DNA from 4 places in the Nonomuraea sp. NPDC052265 genome. Region 1 is predicted to be linked to each of the others. Evidence: riboswitches for the same ligand, from Rfam matches in the RefSeq annotation. Region 1 holds a riboswitch; each other region holds the start of a gene.

Evidence for each region. Region 1 has a riboswitch for cyclic di-AMP ahead of ACIHAD_RS22940 (CHAP domain-containing protein). Riboswitches for the same ligand answer to the same signal wherever they lie in the genome.
Region 2: another riboswitch for cyclic di-AMP. It lies ahead of ACIHAD_RS10320 (C40 family peptidase); the one in region 1 lies ahead of ACIHAD_RS22940 (CHAP domain-containing protein).
Region 3: another riboswitch for cyclic di-AMP. It lies ahead of ACIHAD_RS40075 (coiled-coil domain-containing protein); the one in region 1 lies ahead of ACIHAD_RS22940 (CHAP domain-containing protein).
Region 4: another riboswitch for cyclic di-AMP. It lies ahead of ACIHAD_RS36245 (NlpC/P60 family protein); the one in region 1 lies ahead of ACIHAD_RS22940 (CHAP domain-containing protein).

What each region holds. Positions count from the first base shown of each region.
Region 1 is NZ_JBIUBJ010000007.1:228,189-233,678, forward strand. It holds gene ACIHAD_RS22930 (glycosyl hydrolase family 18 protein) at 1-726, opposite strand, end outside; gene ACIHAD_RS22935 (luciferase family protein) at 970-1,317, shown strand; cyclic di-AMP (ydaO/yuaA leader) riboswitch at 1,581-1,718, shown strand; gene ACIHAD_RS22940 (CHAP domain-containing protein) at 1,732-2,493, shown strand; gene ACIHAD_RS22945 (TetR/AcrR family transcriptional regulator) at 2,472-3,083, opposite strand; gene ACIHAD_RS22950 (DUF1348 family protein) at 3,182-3,640, shown strand; gene ACIHAD_RS22955 (Tm-1-like ATP-binding domain-containing protein) at 3,984-5,207, shown strand; gene ACIHAD_RS22960 (phosphoenolpyruvate hydrolase family protein) at 5,207-5,490, shown strand, end outside.
Region 2 is NZ_JBIUBJ010000003.1:180,618-186,107, forward strand. It holds gene ACIHAD_RS10305 (phosphotransferase family protein) at 1-434, opposite strand, end outside; gene ACIHAD_RS10310 (NYN domain-containing protein) at 579-1,901, shown strand; gene ACIHAD_RS10315 (NlpC/P60 family protein) at 2,034-2,960, shown strand; cyclic di-AMP (ydaO/yuaA leader) riboswitch at 3,863-4,025, shown strand; gene ACIHAD_RS10320 (C40 family peptidase) at 4,186-4,638, shown strand; gene ACIHAD_RS10325 (hypothetical protein) at 4,839-5,490, shown strand, end outside.
Region 3 is NZ_JBIUBJ010000022.1:12,305-17,794, forward strand. It holds gene ACIHAD_RS40055 (TrpB-like pyridoxal phosphate-dependent enzyme) at 1-1,190, shown strand, start outside; gene ACIHAD_RS40060 (50S ribosomal protein bL37) at 1,230-1,307, opposite strand; gene ACIHAD_RS40065 (DeoR/GlpR family DNA-binding transcription regulator) at 1,446-2,225, shown strand; gene galT (galactose-1-phosphate uridylyltransferase) at 2,222-3,292, shown strand; cyclic di-AMP (ydaO/yuaA leader) riboswitch at 3,361-3,499, shown strand; gene ACIHAD_RS40075 (coiled-coil domain-containing protein) at 3,505-4,458, shown strand; gene pip (prolyl aminopeptidase) at 4,578-5,490, opposite strand, start outside.
Region 4 is NZ_JBIUBJ010000017.1:47,751-53,240, forward strand. It holds gene ACIHAD_RS36225 (NADP-dependent oxidoreductase) at 1-295, opposite strand, end outside; gene ACIHAD_RS36230 (winged helix-turn-helix transcriptional regulator) at 376-774, shown strand; gene ACIHAD_RS36235 (cytochrome P450) at 764-1,960, opposite strand; gene ACIHAD_RS36240 (LuxR C-terminal-related transcriptional regulator) at 2,146-2,358, shown strand; gene ACIHAD_RS36245 (NlpC/P60 family protein) at 2,387-3,430, opposite strand; cyclic di-AMP (ydaO/yuaA leader) riboswitch at 3,437-3,588, opposite strand; gene ACIHAD_RS36250 (amino-acid N-acetyltransferase) at 3,876-4,445, shown strand; gene ACIHAD_RS36255 (RDD family protein) at 4,531-5,490, shown strand, end outside.

The DNA.
Region 1 (5,490 bases):
GCCGGTGTCGGTGTGCGAGGTGCCCGTGACGGTGGTGACGAGGGTGCCGCCGCGGTAGACCTCGTAGCCGGTGACGGCCACGTTGTCGGTGGAGGCGTTCCAGGCCAGCGAGACGCTGTTGTTGCTGACGCCGGTCGAGCGCAGGTTGCCGGGCACCGAGGGCGGGGTCTTGTCGTCGCCGCCACCGCCGCCCGTGGTGGTCGCGCTGATCTGGTTGCTGTTGGCCGAGCGGTTGCCGGCCGCGTCACGCGCGCGCACGGTGTAGCTGTAGGCCGTGCCGGCGGTCAGGCCCGTGTCGTTGTACGTGGTGCCCGTGACGGTGGTGACGAGGGTGCCGCCGCGGTAGACCTCGTAGCCGGTGACGGCCACGTTGTCGGTGGAGGCGTCCCAGGCCAGGGCCACGCTCGTGTTCGTGACGCCGGTCGAGCGCAGGTTGCCCGGCACCGACGGCGCGGTGGTGTCGCCGCCGCCGCCGGAGACCTTCCACAGCGCCGCCACGTTCGGCGGCTCCCAGCCGGGCTGGGAGGTGTGCGCCTGGACGCAGACGTAGTCAACGCCGTTGTAGGTGACGACCGTGCCCGCCGTGTAGGCGGTCCACGGGGCCCAGGCCGCCGCGAAGGCCACCGTGCCGGCGGAGGCGATCGGTGGGGCGGCCACGGCCGCGGTCAGGGGCAGGGCCAGTGCCGCCACTCCTGCCAGGACCTTGCTCAGGATGGTGTGTTTCATGTCGCTCCGACATCCGTTTGGGGGGTGTGTGGGGAGTGGGATGGGAGACTTCTGGAGAAACTATTAGGAAAGTTTCCTTTAAGTTATGAATCGACGGTAACCGCTGCCTGGTGGAGCGTCAATACGTATCGGTCAGGCGTCCGTAATCGTGCCGGTCAGACCCGGGGCGCGCCCGTTCACGAGGGGATAACGGTTCAGGAACGGGGGCTGACGGCGGGCTGAGTCGTGGCCCAGCATTGGAGCGTGGCAGGAATCTCCGCCTGGCGGCGGACGCCCACGCGACGCGGGCCGTACGTGGTCCGCGCGGTCGCGGAGTTACGGTCCTGGCCGTCGCTGAACGTCAGCGGCACCGGGCGACAGATCGCCTTCGCCGTACACGGAACCGAGATCCTGCGCCTGGCGGGCCGGGACGAGATCCACGTACGGCTCACCGCCCCCGCCATCGGCCGCCTGGAGCCCCATCTGCGGGCGTGCGACCAGGTCCACGCCTGCCGCGACCGCGCCTGGGTCGCCGTGCAGGTCGACGCCGAGCCCGATCTGGAATTGTTGCTGGCCCTCACGAGCGTGGCGATAAAGGCGCACGTGGCCTGAAACGTTTCTTCGCGGTGCGTAGCGTTTCTCCTACGCACCGTCGAAACAATGGCTTCCATTTGCCTGGGAATTACTCACCGGGTAGCTTGGTTGTACACAGCCGAACGGGGAGTCGTCCCAGGTAGGGATGTCATTGCCAGGGAATTACCCTGGCGGGACCCGTGTTGTACAGAGTCGATGCGGATACACCGCGTCCGGGCGTCGCACATATACCTTCAGGCCCTTTCCTGGGCCCGGGAAGACGATGCGTCAGCCCTTTGCCTGACCATAGACCGCTGAATCCGCCTGTGCGCGGAACCGGGGACCCATGCGTCCATTGGGGTGAATCGGCACCACGGTGCCGTAGGGCAGCTTCCCGCCCGAACCCGTCAGCTAACCCGGCAAGCGGCACGGAAGCACAAGGAGTAATCCCTCATGGCCAAGCACCGTCTTCACCGTGCCTGCAAGCTCGACCTCGCCAAGATCGCCATCGGCGCGACCGCCGTCGTCGGCGTGCTCGGCACGCACGCGGCAGTGAACGCCGACGCCACCCACGCCACCGCCCACACCGCCGCCCAGACCGCCAAGGTCGCCGGTGTGGCCGTCGCCCAGCCGAACGTCGCTCGGTCGGACGTCGCCCAGCCGCAGGTCGCCACCGTCGGCTACAAGAACGCCGCCGGCGAGAGCGCCAAGGGCAAGGTGAACGTCACCGCCGCCCAGGTCCTGGCCGCCGCCCGCGCCCAGGTCGGCACCTCCGAGGACGCCAACGGCGGCGGCACCAAGTTCCAGAAGTGGTACGCCGACTCGCAGCGCGCCGCCGAGACCGCCGCGCGTGACGGCGGCAACCGGGCCATGTACCTGAACGCCCCCTGGTGCTCGATGTTCGTCTCCTGGGTCGGTGAGCAGACCGGCGCCCGCCCGCAGGTCGGCTGGGACGCCTACACCGTCTCCCACGCCAAGTGGTTCGCCGCCAACGGCCGCTGGGGCGCCGAGGCCAAGCCCGGAGCCGTGGTGTTCTTCTCCTGGAGCGGCAGCAAGAGCCTGAGCGGCATCCAGCACGTCGGGTTCGTCGTCAAGGACAACGGCGACGGCACGATCTCCACGATCGAGGGCAACACCGGCAACGGCAAGGTCGAGGAGCGCGTCCGCCCGACCTCCCAGGTCGTCGGCTACGGCTACCCGTCGTACGCCGCCTGATCTCCCTCTCGCGAAGAGCGCACTCCCTGCGGGGGGTGCGCTCTTTCGTGTGTGTGCCGGTCGACCAGGGTGGCGGCGGCGTGGGCGGCCGAGCGGGCCGCGCCCGTGTCCTCGGAGATCATCGCGGTCACGGTGGCGCCGTCGATCAGGGTGAGCAACTGCTCGGCGAGCAGGCCGGGATCCCCGGCGCCCGCCTTCTCGGCGAGCGAGCGCAGGTAGGCGCGCAGGCGCTCCTTGTGCTCGCGCACCGCCGTACGGACGGCGGCCGAACCGGCGCCCAGTTCGGCGAAGGCGTTGGCGAATCCGCAGCCGCGGAAGTCGTCCTCGGCGAACCAGCGTTCCAGCCACTCGAAGACCGCCGGGATGCGGTCGCCGGCGTCGGCCACGTACGTGGTGAGCGAGGACGTCCAGCGCTCGTCGCGCCGCCGCAGATAGGCCACGACCAGCGCCTCCTTCGACGGGAAGCACTGGTAGAGCCGCTTCAGCGAGACCCCGGACGCGGCCCGGATCTCGTCCATGCCGACCGCCTGCACGCCGCGGCGGTAGAACAGGTCGCCCGCGGCGTCCAGCAGCCGCTGCTCGTGATCCATGACACCCCTCCAGGTGCTTGCGGCGGAGAACGCTCGTTCTCTAGGCTAGCGCACACCTTCGGGAGAACGCCCGTTCTCTCGGTATGAGAGGACATCGCATGACACGCCCGCCTGTTCCGCCGTTCACCGAGGAGACCGCCCGGATCAAGGTCCAGGCCGCCGAGGACGCCTGGAACACCCGCGACCCCGACCGCGTCGCGCTCGCGTACACCGAGGACTCCGTGTGGCGCAACCGCGGCGAGTTCGTCACCGGCCGCGCCGAGATCGCCGCGTTCCTGCGCCGCAAGTGGGCCCGCGAGCTGGACTACGCCCTGCGCAAGGAGCTCTGGGCGTTCACCGGCGACCGCATCGCCGTCCGCTTCCAGTACGAGTCCCGCGACGCCGCCGGCCAGTGGTGGCGCAGCTACGGCAACGAGCAGTGGGAGTTCGACGGGTCCGGCCTGATGCGCAGGCGGGAGGCCAGCATCAACGACGTCCCCATCAGGGAGGACGAGCGTCGCGTCCTCGGCTCCCGCCCGCTGTCCGAGCACGGCGTGGACGTCCTCGGCGTCCGGTGACCCACGGCCCCGGTCCACGGCGGCGACGAGACCGACCACCTGACCGTCGAATGGCCGGTGACCGGTCGAACCCGCCGAAGGCACCGGCGGACGGCCCTACGCGGCACGTTCCGGCGGCTCGCTGTGGTGCCGGATCCCTGACCGTCCGCCGCGCGGACCCCGGCCCCGGCCGCCCGATGGCGCGGCGCGGTCCGCGAGGTCATGGCCCTCGCCCTGGCCTGTGGGCACACCCCGGCCGCCATGTCCCGCGACGGCTGGTACCACCTGGCGCCGCCCCCGGCAGGTGACACCCGCGCGGAGATCACCGGGGTAAGGTCGAGGGGCCGATCGTAGGAGGTCTGACATGGCGGTTCTGCTGCTGGGCACCCTCGACACCAAGGGGGAGGAGTACGCCCTCGTCCGCGACCTGATCATCCGGGCCGGGCAGGACGTCGTCCTCATGGACACCGGGGTGATGGGCGCCGCCGCGCTGGCCGCCGACGTCCCGGCCGAGGCCGTCGCGCGGGCCGCGGGCACCGACCTCGACCGGCTCAGGAGCGCGGGCGACCGCGGCGCCGCGCTCGCGGCGATGGCGGCCGGAGCCACGGCCCTCGCCAAGGACCTGCACGCCCGCGGCGGCCTGAGCGGCGTGCTCGCGCTCGGCGGCAGCGGCGGCTCGTCCATCGCCGCCGCGGTCATGCGGGCGCTGCCCGTCGGCCTGCCCAAACTGCTGGTGTCGACCATGGTCAGCGGCGACGTGTCCGCCTATGTCGGGGAGACCGACGTGACGCTCATGTACAGCGTCGTCGACGTCGCGGGCGTCAACTCCATCTCCCGCCGCATCCTGGCCAACGCCGCCGCCGCGATCAGCGCGATGGCCGCCTCGTACGACGCCGGCGCCGAGCCGTCCGGCCAGGACAAACCGCTGGTCGCGGCCACGATGTTCGGCGTCACCACGCCCGCCGTGAACGCCGCGCGGGCCCGGCTGGAGTCCCTGGGCTACGAGGTGCTGGTCTTCCACGCCACCGGCTCGGGCGGACGCGCCATGGAGGCGCTGGCGGCGGGCGGCCACTTCGCCGGGGTGCTCGACCTGACCACCACCGAGCTGGCCGACGAACTCGTCGGCGGCGTCCTGTCGGCCGGCCCCGACCGCCTGACCGCGGCGGGGAACGCCGGCGTCCCGCAGGTCGTCAGCCTGGGCGCGGTGGACATGGTCAACTTCGGCCCGATGGAGACCGTGCCGGAACGCTTCAGGTCACGGCAGCTCCTGGTCCACAACCCGACCGTGACGCTCATGCGCACCACCACCGCCGAGAACGCCGAGATCGGCCGGGCGATCGGCGAGCGGCTGGCCCGCGCCTCCGGGCCGGTCACGCTGTTCGTGCCGCGCGGCGGCGTCTCGGCCGTCGACGTCGAGGGCGGCCCGTTCCACGACCCGCAGGCCGACGCGGCCTGCTTCGACGCCGTGCTCGCGGCCGTCGCGGGCAGCCCCGTCGAGGTCGTGCAGAGCGACCAGGACATCAACAGCGCGGAGTTCGCCGTGGCGGCCGCCGACCGGCTGCACCAACTGATCGAGAAGGGGGCCTGATGCGTCGCGACGAGGCACTACGGAGGCTGCGCGCCCAGCGGGAGGCGGGCCGGCTGATCATCGGCGGCGGCGCCGGCACCGGGTTGTCCGCCAAGGCCGCCGAGGCGGGCGGGGTCGATCTGCTCATCATCTACAACTCCGGGCGGTTCCGGATGGCCGGCCGCGGCTCGCTCGCCGGCCTGATGCCGTACGGCGACGCCAACGCGATCGTCGTGGAGATGGCGGGCGAGGTCCTGCCGGTCGTCAGGGACACGCCGGTGCTGGCCGGGGTGTGCGGGACCGA
Region 2 (5,490 bases), on a different contig from region 1:
CCGGGGGAGGCGTCGTGCAGCCAGCCCCCGAACGTGTACGGCATGACATCGGGCGGCACGTCCCCCTCGGCCTGCTCCATGACGAAGAACGGCGTCCCGAGCGGCCCGGGGTCGGGCTCGAACCACAGCGGCCTGGGCGCTGGGATCCCAGCTTTCTCCCCGGCCAGTCGCATGATCTCGAACTGGGCCCGCAGATCGTAGGAGGGGAACACCGGAACGGCCTCCTCCGCAGGTGCGAGCCTGGCCACGCACCGCCGGGTCTCCCCGCCCCACGTGGCGGTGAAGAAGAGCGTCTCGCTCGACATGCCGTTGCCGGAGGGGCGCGACAGTTCCGAGACCGTGGCGTCCCCGCCGACCCGGCCGCGCAGCCAGGCGGACGCGCGCCCGCGCAGTTCCTCCAGGTCACGGGTGGACGTGCGCATCTGTTCCGTCACCGCTCACCTCCACACCGGACGGCTGCCCCGGCTCAGTCGTATACCCCCTACCAAGCGCTTGTCTAGGTTCAAGGGACCGTTACGGTCAGGTACGCAAGAGCCGTACCCTTGTCTGAAAGGGCATGTCACGAAGGGACAAGTGGGATGAGTTCAGCGGGTGAAGGCCTGTCTCGCCCGCTTCCCGAGCAGGTGCGCCTCAACGTCGTCGACCTGGCGGCGCAGGTCCTCGGGACGATGCCCGCTGTCTCGGTGCCGCCGCCGCTGCGCGGCATCGCCAAGTTCGACCCGCGCAAGCGCGCCAAGCTGGGCAGCGCGCCGATCGCCGCGCAACTGGAGAACGACAAGAAGTTCCGCGAACTGGTCGCCGAGTCCGTCGCCGCCGGATGGCCCGAGCTGGTCGCCGCCCTGGCCGAGGGCAGTGTGCCGCCCGCCGCCGACCCCGTGCTGGTGGCTGCCGCAGCCTATCTCACCAGGCCGCCCGGCTGGGCGGAGATGATCGAAACCGCCCGCGCCGACCTGGAGCAGTCCGCCGTGGCGGCCGAGGGGTCCGAGCGGGAGGAGGCGGTGACGCGGCTGCGCGAGCAGCTCGCCGCGCAGAAGACCGCCGCCAAGGAGGAGGCCGACCGGCTGCGCGAGCAGATCAAGGCGGCCCGCGCCGAGAACTCCGACCTGCGGCGCAAGCTCCACGACGCCCGCGAGCGGGCCAAGGCCGCCACCCGCAGGTCCGAGGAGATGGAACAGGCCGCCGACGACGCCCGGCACGCCGCCTCCACCGCCGGCAACGCGGGCGAGGCCGAGCTGCGCCGCCTGCGCGAGCGGCTGGCCGACGTGGAGAGGCAGCTCGAAGCGTCCCGCCGGGCCGCCCGCGAGGGCCGCAGCATCGAGGACGCCCGCATCCGGGTGCTGCTCGACGCGCTCCAGGACGCCTCGGCCGGGCTGCGCAGGGAGCTGGCGCTGCCCACCACGATCAGCAAGCCCGCCGACTCGGTCGCGGCCAGCACCGGCGAGCGTCCGGGGGTGCGCGGGGTGCCCGCGCGGGCCCTGGCCGACGACGACCCGCAGCTCCTCGACCAGCTCCTGGCGTTGCCGCAGGTCCACCTGATCATCGACGGCTACAACGTCACCAAGACCGGCTACGGCACGTTCACCCTCGCCGACCAGCGCAACCGGCTGATGACCAACCTCGGCGGGCTGGTCGCGCAGACCCGCGTCGAGGTCACGGTGGTCTTCGACGGCGCCGAGCTCAACGCGCCCGTGCAGGTGGTGGCGCCGCGCGGGGTGCGGGTGCTGTTCAGCGCGCCGGGGGAGATCGCCGACGACCTCATCCGCCAGCTCGTCCGCGCCGAGCCGCCCGGCCGGGCCATCGCCGTCGTCTCCTCCGACCGCGAGGTGGCCGAGTCCGTACGCCGGATGGGTGCCAGACCGGTTCCGTCGGCTTTGCTGCTGCGCCGGTTGGGCCGTGCATAAGTTACGAATTAGCACTTTTGGCAAGACCCCGCCCGCCACTTCTGTACTATTTCGCCCCAGGTGTAATCCCTGGGAGGCGACGCTGTGAGGTTTGGCCGGGTGACGGTGGCCGCGGGTCTCGCGATCGGACTGATGACGGTCCCGATGGGTGCGGCGCTCGCTGATCCCAAGCCCACTCTCAAGCAGGCCAAGGCCAAGCTGGAGAAGCTCAACGACAAGGCCGACAAGGTCGTCGACCGGTACAACACGGCGACCGAGGAGTACAAGAAGGCCAAGAGCGCCTACACCAGGCTGAACGACCGCTACAAGCAGAAGCTGCAGACGGTCGCCGACCTGCGGGCCGAGATCATCAGGGTGGCGGTGGACTCGTACAAGATGGGCGGGGACGTCGCGTCGCTGCCCGGCATGGTCGGCGCCGACGCCCCCGAGAACCTGCTGGCCGGGCTGGCCATGGCAGGGCAGCTCTCGCGCGAGCGGCTGGAGAAGCTGGCCGCCTTCGACCGCGAGAACAAGGGGCTCAAGGCCGAGCGCGACAACGCCGAGGCCGCCCTCGCGGACGCCGACAAGGAGCGGGACGCCGTCCAGAAGGAGCGCGCCGAGGTCCTGAAGCTGGTCGGCCAGCAGAAGAAGCTCCTGGACAAGCTGGGGGCGTACAACCCGGGCAACCCCAACAGCACCGGCATCAAGTACACCGGGCCCGCCTCGGGCAGCGCGGCCGCCGTCCTGCGCTTCGCCTTCGCCCAGGTCGGCAAGCCGTACATCTACGGCGGCACGGGCCCACGTGGCTACGACTGCTCAGGACTGACCCAGGCCGCCTGGCGTGCGGCCGGCGTCTCGTTGCCGCGTACGACGTGGCAGCAGTGGGCCTGGGGCGCCGGCCGCAAGGTGGACATCAAGAACCTCCAGCCGGGGGACCTGATCTTCAGCGAGGGGCTCGGGCACGTCAGCATCTACGCGGGCGGGGGCAAGATCGTGCATGCGCCGCAGACGGGCGACGTCGTCAAGGTCGTCCGCCTCGCCGACTACGGCCGCTCCCTCGTCGGCGCCATCCGCCCCTGACGCCCCTCCCCACCCTTGTGAATCCCGCCCCACTACCAACCCCAGTGGGGCGGCCCCAGCAGGATGGCCAGTGCGACGGCCGCAGTAGGACGGTCCCCACCTCCGGCCCAAGTCGAGCACCCCGAGGCACGTCCAGGCTCCCGTTCCAGCACCCGGCCCACCGTCCGCCCTCCTGGCCGTCAGGGTGGAAATGAGAGCCACAACGGGCCGTACGGGTGTCCTCAGCGCGTCCCCTGCCGTCCGGCCGCACGGGAGCCACTCCCCATAGCGGCCCACTCCCATGCCGCCCTGTCCCGGGCCGCCTGGCCTCGCCTCCACTCTCCCCGCCGCCCAGGCCCGAGCCTCAGACCGGCTGTCCACAGCCTCGCGCCTCTCCGCCATCACCCGTGTCGAGGACCCGCCGTCGCCTCCCAGCCCGCTCCGTCCGCGTCCTCGGCCACGGGGGTCGGAGCGCCTTGTACGCCGCCCCAAGCGGCCGACCTTGTTCCTCTCGCGTGGGAGCCATGTCGAGCCCGGCTGCTTTCGGGAGCGGGGGCGGCATGTCCGGAAGTCGGTCGTCCGCAGTCGCTGTCCGGTCGTGTTCGGGCGTTGTCAGGGTGGGGGGATGAAGGGGACGAAAGGGGTGAAAGGGTCCTGACAACCGGGTGTGGCGGGAAGTGTGAGAAGGGTCACATTCAGGTAACGACGCCCTCCGCTCCAGCAGGGGTTTCGCTCCTTACTTCCACCTTTATCTGATCTTTACAACCTGACTCCCCTTTTGCCAAATCTTGACCCTTCGGCGTAGTTTCTGGCGTCGCGGTCAGCAAGCCATGCGAGCCGCGACCCGACATCGGAACCCCCGATGTGGACAAGATAAAAATCCGTCGGTCGCCGCCGATATCCCCATTGAGACACATCGATCGGGTGGCGACCTGCCGAGTCCGTGCAGCCAGGAGGCACGGAGCCGGGGACCCAAAGATCCCGTCATCCCCCGGGATCAGGGGTGAATCAGCGCTTAGCGCGCTGTAGGGCGACTTCCAGGCCCGAATCCGTCAGCTAACCCGGTAGGCGTTCGTGGAAGACACAAGGAGAAATCCTGTCTACCTCTCTGCACAACCCCCGTCTGTCCCGTCTTGCCCTGAGGGGCGTCGCACTCACGATGACCGTGACGGCCGGAGGTGCGGTCCTCCATGCCGTGCCGGCCGGGGCGCAGACGGTTAGCGAATCGGCCGTCAGGCTCACCGCGGTGTCCAGCACCGCCAAGGCGGCCACTGCCAAGTCGGCCAAGTCGGCGAAGAGCGCCAGGTCGGCGAAGGCGGCGAGAGCCGCTCGGCAGACGTCGAAGGCCCGCAGGGCCGTCGTCGTCGCCAAGCACCAGATCGGCGACCCGTACCGGTACGGGGCCACGGGTCCTGGTTCGTTCGACTGCTCCGGACTCGTCCAGTACGCCTGGAAGAAGGCCGGGGTGCGACTCCCGCGCGTGGCGAGCAGCCAGTTCGCCCGCATCAGGCACAAGGTCTCCTGGCGCCATCTCAAGCCGGGCGACCTGGTGTTCTTCAACGGGCTGGGCCACGTCGGCATGTACGTCGGCCACGGCAAGATGATCCATTCGCCGAGGACCGGCGAACGGGTGCGCATCGACAAACTGGGCGGATGGCGGAAGTCGTCGTTCGTCGGCGCGGTGCGTCCCGGCGCGTGACAACAGGCCCCGCCCGGACCCTCCCCGGTCCGGGCCGGGGCCTGTCGCATGTCCGGCCTCGGGAACATGTCCGCCTCGGGAACATGTCCGGCGTCGGGAACATGTCCGGCGTCATGAACAGGTCCGGCCTTGTGAAGGCGGCGCATGCCCGGCCCTGGTGAAGGGGTCGTGAGGGCCTCCGGGCCGACTAGCATCGGGCCGTGTCCTCGCAGGTGCGTCCGTTCCTCCGCGGTCCGCGTCTGCTCCTGCCCGTCCTGCTGCTGGCGGCGGTTCTCGTGGTCGCCGACGCGCCGCCCGACACCGTCCTGCCCGCCGGGGCGCGGGGGTCGTGGGGCGACGGCGGTCAGGTGGCCCGCGGCGGACGGTCCGTGGTCGTGGGGCATCGCGCCGAGCCCGGCGTGCTCGCCGATCTCGCCCGCCGCGCCGACCTCGCCGGACGGCGGGTGTCCGAGGTGCTCGGCCGGCCGGTACGCGCGGTGGTCGTCGTACCGGACACCGACGCCGAGGCGGCCACGCTGGCGGGCACGGGCCCGCTGGACGGGCTGGCCGCGGTGGCCGACGGCGCCAGGGTGATCGTCGTGCCCGGCTCCTTCGCGCGGCTCACCCCCACCGGACGTGACGTCGTCCTCACCCATGAACTCACCCACGTCGCCGCGGGCACCGACCGGCTGCCCGTCTGGCTCTACGAGGGATTCGCCGACTACGTGGCCTACCGCGACGCCGGGCTCCCCATCAGGACGGCCGCCGCCGAGCTCGCCGCCGAAGTACGGGCCGGCAGGCTGCCGAGCGAGTTGCCCGGACCTGCGGCTTTCGCCCCTACGGCCGCCGATCCCGGACGGCTCGCGCGGGCGT
Region 3 (5,490 bases), on a different contig from region 1:
AACTCATCGCGCAGGAGGTCAGCGGCGACCGCTACGTCCCCATCCCACGCGAGGTCATCGACGTCTACCGGCTGTGGCGGCCCACACCGCTGATCAGAGCGCACCGGCTGGAGAAGGCCCTCGACACGCCAGCCCGCATCTACTACAAGTACGAAGGCGTCTCGCCGGCCGGGTCGCACAAGGCGAACACCGCCGTGCCGCAGGCGTACTACAACGCCAAGGAAGGCGTGCAGCTGCTGACCACGGAGACCGGCGCGGGACAGTGGGGGTCGGCCCTGGCGTTCGCCTGCGCCCAGTTCGGCATCGAGTGCCGGATCTGGATGGTTCGCGCCTCCTACGACCAGAAGCCGTACCGGCGCTCGCTCATGCACGTGTACGGCGCCACCGTCCACCCCAGCCCCTCCCCCGTCACCGGCGCGGGCAGCAAGGCGCTGGCCGACGATCCCGACTCCCCCGGCAGCCTGGGGCTGGCCATCAGCGAGGCGGTCGAGGTGGCCGCCGCGAACCCCGAGGCCCGGTACGCGCTGGGCTCGGTGCTCAGTCACGTCCTCATGCACCAGACCGTGATCGGCGAGGAGGCCCTGGCACAACTGCCCGAGCTGCCCGACCTGGTCATCGGCTGCACCGGCGGCGGCTCCAACTTCGCCGGCCTCGCCTTCCCCTTCCTCCGCGAGAAGCTGGCCGGACGGATCGGCACGCAGTTCCGCGCCGTCGAGCCGGCCGCCTGCCCGTCGTTCACCCGCGGCGTCTACGCCTACGACTTCGGCGACACCGCCGGGCTGACGCCGCTGCTCAAGATGCACACGCTCGGGCATTCCTTCGTCCCGGACCCGATCCACGCCGGCGGCCTGCGCTATCACGGCATGGCGCCGCTGCTGTCCCACATGTACGAACTGGGGCTGTTCGAGGCGGTGACCCGTACCCAGAGCGAGTGCTTCGAGGCGGGCGTGCGCTTCGCGCGGACGGAGGGCATCGTCCCTGCCCCCGAGCCCACGCACGCGCTGGCCGAGACCATCGCCGAGGCGCTGCGCTGCAAGGAGAGCGGCGAGGAGAAGGTGATCCTCACCGCGCTGTGCGGGCACGGCCACTTCGACCTGGCCGCCTACGACCGCCACCTGGCCGGCGAGCTGGAGGACTACACGCTCCCGCAGGAACGCCTCGACCAGGCGCTCACCGAGCTGCCCGGCTGAGACGACACGGGTGGCCGCGGGATCCGCGGCCACCCGTGTTCAGTTCGCGTTCGGGCGCTTCCTGTGGTTCGCCTTCTTCTTCTTGCGCCCCCTGCCCTTGCGTGCGCGTTTCGCCATGGGCTCACCTCCGGCGGTCGGGATCGTGACCTTCAAGGTCTCCCCTGCCCGGTAGTCAACACAAGCGATACGCCGTGACCTAACATTCCTCAACAAACTCGTGTCATAATTTGGTGGAATCTGTTGGAAGGGGTGGGCGTGCTCGCACAGCAGCGTCAGCAGACGATCCTGGAACGCGTACGCAGCAGCGGCGGCGTCCGGGTGGCCGACCTCGTGCGCGAGCTCGGCGTCTCCGACATGACGATACGCCGCGACCTTGAGGTGCTGGCCGAACGCGGGCTGCTGGAGAAGGTCCACGGCGGCGCGACGGCCCTCGGCCCCGGCTCGACCGAGGAGCCTGGCTTCACCGCCAAGTCCGCCCGCCAGCAGCAGGAGAAGGAGGCCATCGCGCGGCACGCGGCCACCTTCGTACGGCCGGGAACCGCCGTGGCGCTCTCCGCCGGCACCACCACGTGGGCGCTGGCCCACCATCTGGTCGCCGTCCCCGAGCTGACCGTGATCACCAACTCGATCCCCGTCGCCGAGGTCTTCCACCGCAACCCGCGCGCCGACCGCACGGTCGTGCTGACCGGCGGCGTGCGCACGCCCTCCGACGCGCTCGTCGGCCCCGTGGCGGTGGCGGCGATCCGCCGGCTGCACGTGGACACGCTCTTCCTCGGGGTGCACGGCATGAGCCTGCGCGCCGGGTTCACCACGCCGAACCTGCTGGAGTCCGAGACCGACAGGGAGCTGGTGGCCGCGGCGCACCGGCTGGTGGTCCCCGCCGACCACACCAAGTGGAACACGGTCGGCATCAGCACGATCGCCGAGCTGACGGAGGCCGACGTGGTCATCAGCGACGCGGGGTTGCCCGAGGAAGCACGCACCGAGCTGGCCGAACGGGCCGGAGAACTGATCATCGCGGAGGGCACGCCTTGAAGCGCACCATCACCCACCTGGCAGACGGCCGAGAGCTGATCTACTTCGACCGGCGCGACGACGCCGACCGGAGCGCGATCGACCGGCGTCCGCTCGACCCTCGGCCGGTGGCCTCCGAGCTGCGCTACGACCCGCTGACCGAGGAGTGGATCGCGATCGCCGGTCATCGGCAGACGCGTACGTTCCTGCCGCCGGCCGACGAGTGCCCGTTGTGCCCGTCGTCCGACACGCGGGCGTCGGAGATCCCGGCTCACGACTATGACGTGGTGGTGTTCGAGAACCGCTTCCCCTCTTTCTCCGGAAATTTTGGGACTTACGGTGACGTCGGCGGATTGAGTGATGTACGTCCGGGGGTCGGGCGGTGTGAGGTGGTGTGCTTCACCTCCGACCACTCCTCCTCCTTCTCCAAGCTCTCCAACGCCCAGGTCAGGCTGGTCATGGAGGCGTGGGCCGACCGCACGGCCGAGCTGTCCGGCATGGAGGGCGTCGAGCAGGTGTTCTGCTTCGAGAACAGGGGCGAGGAGATCGGCATCACGCTCCCGCACCCGCACGGGCAGATCTACGCCTACCCCTACGTGACCCCGCGCACGAAGCTCCAGCTCGGAGCCGCCTCCCGGCACCCGGGCGGCAACCTGTTCGCCGACGTGCTGGCCGCCGAGCGGGCCGCCGGCACGCGGGTGGTGGCCTCCAACAAGCTGTGGACGGCGTTCGTGCCGGCCGCCGCGCGCTGGCCGTTCGAGGTGCACGTGTATCCGCACCGGCAGGTGCCCGACCTGGCGGCGCTGTCGGAGGAGGAGCGGGCCGCGTTCGCGCCGCTGTACACCTCGGTGCTGCGGGCGCTGGACGCGCTGTTCGGGGTGGCGATGCCGTACATCTCGGCCTGGCACCAGGCGCCGGTGCGGTACGGCCGCGAGCTGGCCTACCTGCACCTGGAGCTGTTCAGCATCAGGCGGGCGCCCGGGAAGCTGAAGTACCTGGCGGGCTCGGAGTCGGCCATGGGCGCCTTCGTCAACGACGTGCTGCCGGAGGAGGCGGCACGCATGCTGCGATCACGAATCGATCACTAATTGATTTCTCCTTAAAGTCGCATGACTCGTGATCTACCACTAATATCCCGTTACACATCGGCCATAACGGTCGCTGTACGCCTAATCCCGGGCGTGTTGCCCGGGAGCCGGGGACCCATCGCATCCGGGGTGAATCCGCGCAAGTGGTAGGGACTGCTCCCGTGCCCGAACCCGTCAGCTAACCCGGCCGGCAGAGGGAGAGGAACAACCACGTGGCGGCTTCGTCCCCCGCGAGTCTTGCCATCGGTCTCATCGCCGCCACCGCCCTGCTCGTCCATCCGGCCGCCGCCTCGGCCGCGCCCAAGCCGTCCGAGGCCGAGCTGCGGGCCCAGCTCAAGCAGCTCAACGGCAAGGTGGACAAGCTCATCGAGACGTACAACCTCAAGCGGGTCGAGCTGGCCAAGGCCCAGCAGGCCGCCACCGCGGCACAGCAGCGGCTCACCACCGCCGAGCAGGCGGTGGCCACGGCCGAGCAGCGGGTCGCCGAGATCGCCCGGATGCGCTACCAGAGCGGCGACGCCTCCCTGCCGGGCTTCATGCTGACCCCGGACGGCAACGGCGCGGCCATGCTCGAACAGCTCACCGCCGAGCAGCAGGCGGTCGTCGACAGCGTGGCCAGGGCCCGCGACGACCAGAAGAAGGCCGCCGCGGCCGCCGCCGCGCTCGCGGCCGAGCTCAAGGCGGGCACGGCGGAGGTGGCCGAGCAGCGCGACGACGCCCAGGACGTCATCGACGACATCAAGAAGAAGCTCCAGGACCTCGTGCCGTTCGGTCCGGGCAAGAAGTCCGACGGGAGCTGGGCGCCCGAACTGCCGTCCGGCTCGGACAACATCACGCCGCGCACCCGGCTGATGCGCGCGCAGGTGCAGAAGAACTTCTCGCTGCCGTACGAGGTGGGCTGCTTCCGGTCCGGCTCCAGCGGCGAGCACCCGCTCGGCCGGGCCTGCGACTTCATGATGAGTACGGGGGGCACCATGCCGGGCGCCGCCAACAACGCCCTCGGCGACCGCCTGGCCGCCTGGGCGCTGAAGAACAAGGCCAAGCTCGGCGTCAAGTACGTGATCTGGAAGCAGCGCATCAACCAGGGCTCGGGCTGGCGCGCGATGTCCGACCGCGGCAGCGTCACCGAGAACCACTACGACCACGTGCACATCTCGATGAACTAGAAGCCGGTTCCGGGGTCCGCCGGACGGGACCTCGCGTCAGAGGTGAGCACGTCGCATCTGACGCGAGGAGGTGTTCAGGACGGAACCGGCTTCCTGCGCCCGTATTTCTGCGTTCGGGGTCAGTTCCGGAACCTGTCCGTCGCGGCGGTCAGCAAGTCGATCATCTCCAGACCGCCGTGCCCCTCCCCCACCACGTGCAGCTCACTCCCGGGCCAGGCCTGGTGCAGCTCCCAGGCCGTCTCCAGGGGCCCGCTGACATCGAACTTCCCGTGGATGAGCACCCCGGGCACCCCCGCCAGGCGCGCGGCGGCCTCCCGAACGAGGTCCCTCCCCCCAAGGAAGCACCCGTTCCCCCAGTAATGCGTCACCAGCCGAGCGAAGGTCATCCGAAACACCGGATCCTGAAATTTCGGACTTGGCTGGAACTGCGGGTCAAGGCTCACATGCGTGTCCTCCCACGCACACCACTCGATCGCCGCCCGCTCCCGCCGCTCAGGGTCGGCCAGCGCCTTCGCGTACCCCGCCGCCAGGTTCCCGCCCCGATCCTCCTCCGGCAGGAAGTCGCGGAACCGCGCCCACTCGTGGGGGAAGATCCGCCCGACGTCCCGCGTGATCCACTCGATCTCCCAGTCCCGCCCGGCCGTGACCGCGAACAGGATCACCTCGCTCACCCGCTCCGGATGCCGCTCGGCGTAGGCCAGCGACAGCGTCGACCCCCAGGACGCCCCCACGAGCTGCCACCGCTCGATCCCGAGATGCTCCCGCAGCCGCTCCATGTCGGCGACGAGGTGCGCCGTGGTGTTGACCGACAGGTCGGTTCCCGGTTCCCCGGCGTCAGGCGTGCTCTTCCCGCAGCCACGCTGATGGAAGACGACGATCCGGTACGCCTCGGGGTCGTGATACCGCCGCCACCCCGGCGACGCGCCCCCGCCCGGCCCGCCGTGCACGATCAGCGCCGGCTTGCCGTCCGGATTTCCGCTGACCTCCCAGTAGACGAGGTTTCCGTCACCCACGTCCAGCATGCCCTGCTCA
Region 4 (5,490 bases), on a different contig from region 1:
TGTACGGCAGCTCCAGCCGCGCGCTGAGCCCCACGACCTGCTCTCCCACGGTGAAGGAGGTCCCGGGGCCCACCTGGTCCACGGTCCCCGCCGCGTCGAAGCCGATCCCGTACGAGTCCAGCTTCCTGGCCAGCCCGTACGAGGCCAGGGCCCCGGCCGCCACGGCCAGGTCGAAGGGGTTGACCCCGGCCGCCGCCACCTTGACCCGTACCTGGCCGGGCCCCGCCTCGGGCAACGGCGCGGACACCAGCAGGGGAGCGCCGGAGCCGCCGATGAGTGCGCGCATGTTCGTCATGCCCTCGACCCTAGGAAGAGCTACTCTCTTTCAGTAAGTAGGCACCTGGAAGTGCGTAAGGTTCGGCGAGGAGTGACACGATGGCGACCACGACGGCGGCGCAGCGGCGCGACCAGGCCAGGCTGGCCTTCGACGCCTACTTCGCCGAATGCCCCTCCCGCAAGCTGCTCGACCGGCTCAGCGACAAATGGGTCACGCTGGTGCTCAGCGCGCTGGCCCGCGGCGAGCGCCGCTACAGCGACCTGGCCAGGCACATCGCGGGGGTCAGCCAGAAGATGCTCACCCAGACCCTGCGCGGCCTGGAGCGCGACGGCCTGGTGGCGCGCCGGGTCACGCCGCAGGTGCCGGTGCGGGTCGACTACACGCTCACCCCGCTGGGCGAGAGCCTGATGCCGCTGGTGGCCGCCATCAAGACCTGGGCCGAGGAGAACATCGAGGACGTCGAGGCCGCCAGGGAACGCTACGACGCTACCGCCTGAGCCGCACCGGCAGCCGGGCCAGCCCGCGCAGCACCACGTTCTCCTTGTACGGAGGCTCCGGATCGGCGGCCTCCATCTTCGGCGCCGCCGCGGCCAGCGCGGACAGCGCGATCTCGCCCTCCATCCTGGCCAGCGTCGCCCCCAGGCAGAAGTGCAGGCCGAGCCCGAAGGCGAGATGCCGGCCGGGCTCGCGGCCGGGGTCGAACCGGTCGGGATCGGCGAACGCGGCCGGATCGCGATTGGCCGCGCCGATGGGCACGAGCACGGCCGAGCCGGCGGGCACCGGCGTCCCGCCCAGCTCCCTGTCCTCCAGCGCGAACCTGGAGGTGAGCTGGACCGGCGGATCGAAGCGCAGCACCTCCTCGACCACCTCCCTCGGCCGCTCGGCGGCTCGGTGCAGCAGGTCGTGCCGCAGCAGATTCAGCACGCCGTTGGCGATGAGGTTGACGGTGGTCTCGTGCCCGGCCACGAGCAGCAGCACGCAGGTCGCCAGCAGTTCGGCCTCGGTCAGCTCCTCGACGTGCGCGAGGGCGCTCAGGAGGTCCTCGCCGGGACGGTCGCGCCGCAGGGCGATCAGGCGGCGGAAGTAGTCGCGGAACTCGTTCCTGGAACGCTCCGTTTCCGACATGAGGGCATCTGTCAGCATCGGGTCAAGTCCGCGGGCAAGGGCCTCGCTCCATCCGCGGAAGCGCTCGTGGTCCTCCGGGGGCACCCCGAGCATCTCGCTGATCACCATCACCGGCAGCGGGTGGGCGAAGCCGGAAATCAGCTCCGCCTCCTCCGGCAGCCGCGCGACCAGTCCGGCGGTGATCTCCTCGACCCGCGGCCTGAGCCGTTCCACCATGCGCGGCGTGAACGCGCGGCTGACGAGGCCACGCAACCGGGTGTGATCGGGCGGGTCCATGAGCAGGAACGACCTGCCGGGCTGACCTGCCTCTTCCGCCACGGGTGCGGACGTTCCGTGACCGAACCCCGGGTCGCGCAGCACTGCCGCGCACAGCTCGTACGTGGTCACGACGAGCAGCCCGCCGCGCGTTCTGAAGATCGGCCCGGCCGCCCGCAGCTCGCGATATCGGACGTACGGATCGCGCACAAATTGCGGATCCGAGGGATCAAAACCCAGCAGGTCGGTGGCGCTCATCGGCGGCGGGACCGGGCCGCCGAATTGATCGTTTGGACCGTTCATAGCGGGTCATGGCGTGCCGACATATGCGGAGTACGTCACATATAAGTGATCATGTCAATAGCACTGGTCAAGGGCGCCGATTGTCATGCTTGACGACCTTTCCACGATGCGTTTACCTTCACCGAGACGAGCGGCTTTGCTTCGACTGAAAGGTCCAAGTTCTGCTGTTGGGGGGAGGGCTCCCGGTGGATGTGCTCACTGAAGGCGTTGAGCTGAGCCACGCGGATTTGGCGTTACTGGCTGAGCTGGCCAGAGGAGTGACCGTCGACCGGGTCGGCAGACGGCTGGATATCAGCGGACGGACCGTGCGCCGGAGACTGCGAGGCATCTGCGACCGCATAGGCGTGGCCACGGCGATCGAGGCCGTGGCCTGGGCGGCGCGCCGCCAGCTCATCTAGCGGCGCGCGGTCCGAAGTGGTTCGCCGATCAGTCCGCGATGCGCACGCCGCCGGCGAACGGCCGCCTGTCGATCGAGGCGATCCGCACGACGTCGCCCGTCTGCGGGGCGTGGACCATCATGCCGCCGCCGATGTAGATGCCGACGTGGTGCAGGTCGCTGTAGAAGAAGACCAGGTCGCCGGGGCGGAGCTCGTCGCGGTCGACGTGCGTGCCGGCCGTCCACTGGTCGCCGGTGTAGTGGGGGAGCGAGATGCCCACGCGCTGGTAGGCGGCCATCACCAGGCCGGAGCAGTCGTAGGAGCGCGGCCCTTCCGCGCCCCACACGTACGGCTTGAGCTGCTGGGTGAGGGCCCACTTGGCGGCCTGGGCGGCCTTGCCGTCGCCGATGACCGGCAGGTTGACGCGTACGGCGCGGGTGCCGGGCCGGCCGGCCTCGCCGACGGCCCGCCGGTAGAGGTTGCTCTCGACCTTGGTGACCAGCTTGGTGATCTTCGAGCGCCTGCCCTCCAGATCGCTGACGAGCTTCTGGACCTCGGCGATGCGGGTCTTGGCGCCGGCCCTGGCCCGCTCGGCGGCCTCCATGGCCTTGGCGAGCTGGTTGACCTCCTCGCCCTGCTGCTGTTCGAGCGCGTACGTGGTCGCGGCCCGGTCGAGGAAGGTCTCGGGGTCGTCGGACTGGGCGAAGACCAGGGCCTTGTCCAGGCCGCCGGTGATGTAGGCGTTCTGGGCCAGCAACGTGGCCCTGGCGCGCTTGGCGGCCAGGTCGGACTCGCTGGTGGCCAGGATCTTCTGGGCGGCGTCGTTGGCCTTCTGCGCGGCCTTCAGCCGTTCGCGCTGCCCGTTGTACTCCTCGGTCAGCGTCTCGATCTCTTCGTGCATCTTCTCGACCTGGTCGGCCAGGTCGGAGAGCGACGGTTTCGGGTCGGCGGCGGCGGAACCGACGGGGACGGCGAACAGGATCGCGGCGACGGCGGCGCCGATGACGCCGAGGCGCCGTGAGCGCCCGGCCTGTTCCCGGGGGCGGGCGTGCCTGCCTCCCGACTTCCCTCCGCGGTCGAGCGTCCGCTTCACCAACCAAGCTCCTCTCATCGACGCCGGCCGGGTTAGCTGACGGGTTCGGGCCGGAGCAGCCCTACCGAGATGATCGGATTCACCCCGAGTGGTGGCGCGAGGTGCTCGCCACCGGTGGTTCCCCGGCTTCCCTCGCGGGAATTGGGCGTGTCTTTCCGCGCGCATTACGCGGAGAACATCGTCGCTGGACACTAATGCACTCCGGGTTCACGCTCAACCGGAACTGCCGAGTCTGTAGAGGTTTCACAACTGAAGGGTCACAAGGTGATCTCGTGGGTAGCCGTACGGAAGCGGGCTTCTGCACCTTTTGTCCAGCATTTGGGGGGCTGAGGGCTGGAGGAAGGCTCCAAGTCAGTGCGTGTTCATCTGACCACGGCATGTGATGAGATGCCCGAGACGTGGGATTTAGGGCTGAGCCGTAATGAGATCTGTACCCTGGAGAGCCATGGAGCAGGTGGCCGAAGTGGCAGTCCCCGAGACCGCGGTCGTGGTCAGGCGTGCCCGCACGCCCGACGTGCGCGCGATCAGGCGTCTCGTGGACACCTACGCGGGCGCGGGGCCGCGGCTCCTGGAGAAGGCCACGGTCACGCTGTACGAGGACGTCCAGGAGTTCTGGGTGGCCGAGCGGAGCGGGGAGGTCGTCGGCTGCGGCGCGCTCCACGTGCTCTGGGAGGACCTCGCCGAGGTCCGTACGGTGGCGGTCGATCCCGCGTGCCGGGGAACGGGGGTCGGGCATCGGATCGTCTCGGCACTCGTCCGGCAGGCGAAGGATCTGGGGCTGCGGCGTGTATTCTGTCTGACTTTTGAGGTCGACTTCTTCGCGAGGCACGGTTTCCGCCCCATCCAGGGCACACCGGTCTCACCCGAGGTCTACGCCGAGTTGCTGGCCTCGTACGACGAGGGTGTGGCGGAGTTCCTTGATCTGGAGCACGTCAAACCGAACACCCTTGGCAACACCCGCATGCTGCTGCATCTGACATCGGGTGACGCGGACCTTGACCACTTGGAAAGGTGATTGTTGATACCTATGTCGATACGTTGGGCAGCACAGGCATGTGTCCTGACACGTGCCACATGCGCACTCGAAGCGAGGTGACACGGTGAGCACCGGACAGCCGCCGTATCCACAGGACGAATCCGGCGAGAACCCCGAGTACGGGCAGCACCAGGGCCGTCGCCCCGGTGAACCCGACCCGGACGTGACTGTGGTCGGCTACCGGGCGGACGACGCCTACGGCCAGCCCCCATATGGCCAGCAGCAGCAACAGGGCTATGGCCAGCAACCCCAATATGGTCAGCAACCGCAGCAGTACGGTCAGCAGCAGGGCTCCGGCCAGCAGCCCCAGTACGGCCAGCAGCAGGGATATGGCCAGCAGCAGGGCTACGGCCAGCAGCAGGGCTACGGCCAGCAGCCGCAGTCCTCGGGCCAGCAGTACACCCAGCCCGGCTACGGCCAGGAGGCCCAGTACGGCCAGCAGGCCGCCACGGGCCAGCAGGGCTACGGCCAGCAGCCGCAGTCCTCCGGCCAGCAGTCCTCCGCCCAGCAGGGCTACGGACAGCAGGGCTACGGCCAGGAAGCGCAGTACGGTCAGCAGGGCTACGGCCAGCAGCCCGCCTCGGGCCAGCAGGGTTACGGCCAGCAGCCGCAGTCCTCGGGCCAGCAGTACGCCCAGCCCGGTTACGGTCAGGAGGCCCAGCCCGGCTACGGCCAGGAGGCCCAGTACGGTCAGCAGGCCGCCTCGGGGCAGCAGGGCTACGGCCAGCAGCCCCAGTACGGCCAGCAGCCCCAGTCGCTGCCCGACTACAGCCAGCAGTCGCAACCCGACTACGGTCAGCAGTCGCAACCCGGCTACGGCCAGCAGCAGGGCTACGGCCAGGAGGCCCAGTACGGTCAGCAGGCCGCCTCGGGCCAGCAGGGTTACGGCCAGCAGCCGCAGTCATCGGGCCAGCAGTACGCCCAGCCCGGTTACGGCCAGGAGGCCCAGCCCGGCTACGGCCAGGAGGCCCAGCCCGGCTACGGCCAGGAAGCCCAGTACGGTCAGCAGGCCGCAGCGGGGCAG